One region of the Romboutsia sp. LXY-2 genome, then DNA from elsewhere that is predicted to be linked to it. Evidence: riboswitches for the same ligand, from Rfam matches in the RefSeq annotation. Region 1 holds a riboswitch; the other holds the start of a gene.
What was found. Region 1 has a riboswitch for FMN ahead of ribD (bifunctional diaminohydroxyphosphoribosylaminopyrimidine deaminase/5-amino-6-(5-phosphoribosylamino)uracil reductase RibD). Riboswitches for the same ligand answer to the same signal wherever they lie in the genome.
Positions count from the first base shown of each region.

Region 2: another riboswitch for FMN. It lies ahead of ACI48P_RS19345 (ECF transporter S component); the one in region 1 lies ahead of ribD (bifunctional diaminohydroxyphosphoribosylaminopyrimidine deaminase/5-amino-6-(5-phosphoribosylamino)uracil reductase RibD).

Region 1 is NZ_JBKFGI010000001.1:68,868-72,085, reverse strand. It holds gene ACI48P_RS00345 (alpha/beta hydrolase) at 1-639, opposite strand, end outside; gene ACI48P_RS00340 (hypothetical protein) at 801-1,058, shown strand; FMN riboswitch at 1,112-1,227, shown strand; gene ribD (bifunctional diaminohydroxyphosphoribosylaminopyrimidine deaminase/5-amino-6-(5-phosphoribosylamino)uracil reductase RibD) at 1,477-2,592, shown strand; gene ACI48P_RS00330 (riboflavin synthase) at 2,577-3,218, shown strand, end outside.
Region 2 is NZ_JBKFGI010000015.1:91,212-94,429, forward strand. It holds gene ACI48P_RS19340 (GNAT family N-acetyltransferase) at 1-375, shown strand, start outside; gene ACI48P_RS19345 (ECF transporter S component) at 646-1,257, opposite strand; FMN riboswitch at 1,384-1,502, opposite strand; gene ACI48P_RS19350 (amidohydrolase) at 1,617-2,774, opposite strand; gene ACI48P_RS19355 (Tex family protein) at 2,798-3,218, opposite strand, start outside.

The sequences.
Region 1 (3,218 bases):
GGCTATAATACCTTTAATAGATTTTGATCCATTTTCAATTTGGTTTGAGGTAATTTTAAAGACTCCAGAACCTGCCACTGAATGGCCTATTAATCCAATATTATCTAGATCTACTTTATCTTTTAAATCATATCCATAGTCCATACTACTACCTTCATCTGCTAATTTTAACGAATTTAAATGCTCTTGAAATAAGGTGATTAATCTTTCGTTTTCTACAGGCTCACCATATTCAAATGTATAGTTTATTGATGAATCTATAGAAATTCCTATAAAACCATTTTTAGCTAGATTTTCTACTAAATATTTAAAGCCATCTTCAAAATCAGTATTTTCTTTATCGCTATGACATCCATGAAAAACAAATACAACAGGCGCATTATTTTTTATATCTTTTGGGATTGCAATTATTCCTTCTTTATCAAAGGGGATAGTTTTTCCTCTCTCTTCAAATGTTTTTGAGCCTAAATTAAACTTTTTGACATAAATATCCTTTGTGTTATCCATTGTAGATTTTATCTCGTAGCGTATTTCTTCTGGTTGTTCTTTAGAAGAACTATTTTCAAAAGAACAACCAACTAATATCATGCTTAAAATTATTATCATTAGCGTAGGTTTTATTAACTTTGATATTAACATATCTTTTTAATCTCCTTATAATATACTTATAAAATATAATTACATATATTAGACGTTTTAGTTATTTAATTAGTTTTAAAATATTTATAAAGGTTTTACTAATTAATTAAATATATAGTATGTCTAAGATTATATGTATATAAAAGGTTGGGGATGAAATAATGATTTATTCAAAAAAAGAAAAAGAATTAATTAAGAAAAGAATAATAGTGTTATTAGGAGAGAATGGGAATATGAAATACTCAGAAATTACAGAGATAATTCTTAATGAAAATCTAGCAAGGACACATCATGTAGTTGGACAAATTCTACAAAATGGATGTAAAGATGATGAAAAGTTTAAAGGTGAAGATTTATTTTTAAACCTAAAATTTGGAATGTGGGGACTTTCTGAGAATTGTAAAGAAAATCAAAATTAATAAAAAATAGTTGACAAGTTATTCTACAATAAATACAATGAGAATATAACTTAATAAGTCTTCAGGGCAGGGTGAAATTCCCTACCGGCGGTAAAGCCCGCGAGCCAATATGGCATGATTCGGTGAAACTCCGAAGCCGACAGTAAAGTCTGGATGAAAGAAGATGATTATAAAAATAACTAATTTTATTTAGTGTTGTTTTGTATATCTAGCTCTGGAATATTTTATATTTCAGAGCTTTTTTTATTAATTCTAATAATCTGTGGAATATTAAATAAGGTTTATGCAACTTTAAATATCAGAGTATTATGAATTTTAAAATACAAAACATTATTAGTTAGAAGTTAAAGCCCTGAGATAATTCTTAGGGCTTTTATTTTGTTTAATTAATTTGAATATAATTGGGAGATGAAAATATATGCATGAAAAATATATGGAAATAGCACTTGAGCTTGCCAGATGTGGAAAAGGAAAAGTAAGTCCGAATCCTATGGTTGGAGCAATAATAGTTAAGGAAGATAAGATAATTGGTAAAGGATATCATATGAAATATGGAGAGAATCATGCGGAAATTAACGCTTTAGAAAATGCAAGTGAAAGTGTTGAAAATGCAACTATGTATGTTACTTTAGAGCCTTGTTCACATTATGGTAAAACACCTCCATGTGTAGACTCAATAATAAAAAATAAAATATCAAAGGTTGTAGTAGGTAGTTTAGATCCTAACCCATTAGTTAGTGGTAATGGAGTTGAAAAACTAAGAGAAAATAACATTGAAGTGATAACAGGAGTATTAGAAGAAAAATGTATTAATCTTAATGAAGTATTTATGAAATATATATCAACAAATAAACCCTTTGTAATAATGAAATGTGCAATGTCGCTTGATGGAAAGATTGCAACTAGCTTCGGTGAATCAAAGTGGATTTCTTGTGAAGAATCAAGAAAAGAAGTGCATAAGCTAAGAGGAGAAGTTATGGGGATAATGGTAGGAGTAGAAACAGTTATTAAGGATGACCCACAGTTAACTTGTAGGATAGGCGATTTAAAAAGCCCAATAAGAATAATTGTAGATACTAATTTAAGAATTCCTATTAAGTCAAAGGTGATTACTAATTTAAGCATATCAAAAACAATAATAGCAACGACTAATAATGCTAATAAAGAAAAGATAGATTTACTTAAAAACAAAGGCGTGGAGATATTAATATGCAATACAAATAATGAAAAAGTAGACTTGGTTGATTTAATAGAAAAACTAGGAAAATTAAATATAGATAGTATATTACTTGAAGGTGGTGCAACACTTAATTACTCTGCACTAGAAGCAAATATTGTAGATAAAATTCAATTTTATATTGCACCTAAAATTATAGGAGGGTTAAATTCTAAGACACCAGTTGGAGGTATGGGGATAGAATTTTTAAAAGATGCTTATAAGGTTAAATCTCTAAATACAAGGATGATAGGTGAGGATATATTTATTGAATGCTATATAGATAAGGAGATGAAAGTTACATGTTCACTGGCATAGTTGAAGAAATTGGAAGTATTGAAAAAATAAATAGAGGTCAAAAATCATCAAAACTAACTATAAAAGCAAATAAGATACTTGAAGATGTCAATCTTGGAGATAGTATTTGTACAAATGGAGTCTGTCTTACAGTAACAAATATATCTAATAATAGCTTTGATGCAGATGTAATGGCAGAGACTTTAAGAAAAAGTAATTTGGGATATTTAAGCGTAGGTAGTAAAGTTAATTTAGAAAGAGCATTAAATTTACAAAGAAGACTAGGTGGACATATAGTTAGCGGTCATATAGATGGGGCAGGTCAAATAGTTTCAATAGAAAGAGAAGATAATGCATTTTGGGTAAGTATTAAAGCGCCTTCAGATATTTTGAGATATATAGTTTATAAAGGCTCTATTGCTATTGATGGGATAAGCTTAACAGTTGCTTATGTAGATAATGAGATTTTTAAAGTTTCAATTATCCCACATACAAAAGATGAGACAACACTACTTAGCAAAAATATTAATGATACTGTGAATTTAGAATGTGATGTATTAGGTAAGTATGTAGAAAAGTTGTTAGGTCTAAAATCTGAAGCTAATAAAAAGGAAAGTTCAATAACAGAATCATTTTTAAGAGAAAAT
Region 2 (3,218 bases), on a different contig from region 1:
GACATATCTTACGAAGACTTAATAGAACTAGATTATTTTAAAAACTTCAACAATAAAATAGTACATGGATTTACATATATAGACCTATGCAAAGACGTGTACAATGACTTAGTAACTAACAATAGCCTAATCAGTGTTAATGGCTATAAAGCTATCCTTAAATCTAAATCAGATTTCGTATCAATAATGTGCCTAGACGAAAACATAGATAGCATAAACACTATAACAGACTATTGCCTTTTAAAATACAAGTGCAATGAAATAGACATCTGTCTAACTTGCTCTAACTCACAACTTATTAAAGATTTAAAATCACACAACTTCGAATGCTTAGATGAATTCGAAAATGACTGCCTATATTTTGTATATAGATAACTAACGCTATTTAATAGAACTTATTCTATATCAAATATATAGTTAAAAAAATAGATTATTTTAAAAATAAAAATTTTACTCTACGGAGTAAAATTTTTTTATTTTTCTTCTCCATTTCCACAGTGAAACTAAAAAAATTTTGAGATGGATTTAGCGAAGGGTAATATATAATAGTTCAAATGCCATTTGCAAGCACGTTTCTCAGCTTGCATGGCATAGAACTATTATATATTACCCGGAGCGCCAATCCATCTCAAAATTTTCCAGTTCTTACTTATTCAACACTTTTTCTGTTTTTTTGTATAGCGGTACTGTTAATAATGCCATTAACGTTGCCTTCAGCACATTAAATGGTGCTATCATCCATACTATGAATGACATCTTATCAGATATTGCAGGGTTAATAGCTGCTCCCATTGAAACTACTGCTTCTGTTGACCATCCTACCATCTCATAAGCTGGTAATATTATAAAGTAGTTAGATAAACATCCTGCTATAGTCATTACTACTATACCTAATAAAAGACCTTTTATTACTGAAGATAACTCTCTTTTACTTCTATACATAACTGAAACTGTAAGCACAAAAGATCCACCTATTAAGAAGTTTGCAAACTCACCAACTCCTCCTGTTGTAGACATTCCTGTAACAACTTGAAGTAAGTTTTTAATAAATGCTATTGTAAGTCCAGCCCATGGTCCTAATCCCATTCCACCTAATAATGCAGGTAAATCTGATACATCTATTTTTAAGAATCCTGGAAATAACGTAGGTAGCGGAATAGATATAAACATTAGTATATATCCTATAGCTGATAATATCCCTACCTTTACTAGTGTTGATGTTGTAAACACCTTATTACTTTTAATACTTTGTTGCATAATTTGCATCCTCCTAATTTTTATAAATATTAGGAAAAACAAAAAGCTCGAAGACTTCATCTTCGAGCTTATATATGGATATAGTTTTATAACTATAAAAAATTCCAAACGTTAAAATAAATCCATAACTCTCTTCTCTCATCCAGACTTTACTGTCGGCCTTGGAATTTCACCAAGTCATACTGCCTAAGCAGTTCGCGGGCTATACCGCCGGTAGGGAATTTCACCCTGCCCCGAAGATCTTCGTTAGCTATTTAGTTTTCCTTTTACAATTATATATTATTAAATTCCGAATATATTGTCAACTAAATCTACCATAAAAATTTTTCTTACTGTATTAAATTAATTTATATCAATCTTTATTTTGAATAAACAACTTTACCGTCAATTATAGTATATAACACATTACTTTGTAATTCTAAAGGACTATTATCCCATATTACTATATCTGCATCTTTACCTATTTCTATAGAACCTACTTTATCTTCAATCCCAAGTGCTTTTGCTGGATTTATTGTTATGGCTTCTAATGCTTTTTCTTTGTCCATACCATGTTTAACAGCAATTCCTGCACACATAGGAAGATATTGAACTGGAATTACAGGATGGTCAGTCATTATAGATACCTCTAATCCTGCATTTGATAATATTCCTGCTGTATCAAAAGTTAAATTCCTAAGCTCAATTTTTGATCTTTCAGATAGTGATGGACCTACTATTACAGGGTATCCTTCTTCTGCTAACTCATCAGCAATAAGGTGACCTTCAGTACAATGATCTAAAGTAAGTTTTAAATCAAACTCTTTGGCTATTCTTATAGCTGTAAACATATCATCTGCTCTATGAGCATGAACTTTAAAAGGTATTTCTTGTCTTAATACTGGTATTAAGCTTTCCATTTTTATATCATACTCTGGCTTATCATGATCTTCATGTTCCTCATATAACTCTATTTCATCTAAATATTCTTCTGCTTTTTTTAGATTTTCTCTAAGAAGAGCAGCTATTGCCATTCTTGTTTGAGGCATTTTTTCGTCTCTACCATAACAACTTTTTGGATTTTCTCCAAAAGCTATTTTAGAAGCAACAGGATTTTTTATTACCATTTTATCAATTCTTTTTCCTACAGTTTTGATAGCTACACATTGTCCGCCCATAACATTTGCGCTACCTGGTGTAGTACAAACTGATGTTATTCCACCTTGTCTAGCTTCTAAAAAAGTATTATCCATAGGGTTAATACCATCTATAGGATTTAAGTGTGGAGTTATAGGGTCAGTTTCTTCATTACCATCTGCACCTTCAAATCCCATTCCATCTTCCCAAAGACCTAAATGCGTATGTGCATCTATAAATCCAGGGTATACATATTTACCCTCAACATCTATTATTTCTACGTCTAAAGGAGCTACTATATTATCTCCTATTTCTATTATTTTTCCATTTTCTATTAGAATATCACTTTTAATTACTCCATTAGTTATTGTATTTACAGTTCCATTTTTTATAAATAACATTTAATCTCCTCCTGATTAGCTCATTATATCTTCATAGATAGAGCTACTCTTTGTTTGTTCATATCTACACTAATTACTTTAACATCTACTACATCCCCTACAGTAACTATACTCATTGGATCCTTAACAAATGTCTTACTCATTTGTGACTTATGAACTAAACCATCATTTTTTATTCCGATATCAACAAAAGCACCAAAGTCTACTACGTTTCTTACAGTACCTTTTAGTACCATACCTTCTTGAATATCTTCTATCTTCAATACATCCGTTCTTAATATTGGTTTTATACCCTCTTCTCTTGGGTCTCTACCTGGCTTTTTAATTTCTGATATTATATCTTTTAATGTTACTTGACCAACCTCTAGTTTTTCACTTAAAGTTTTAAGTCCTATTTGAGCAACTTTTTCATCTATATCGTTTATATTTTTATTTTTAATATCA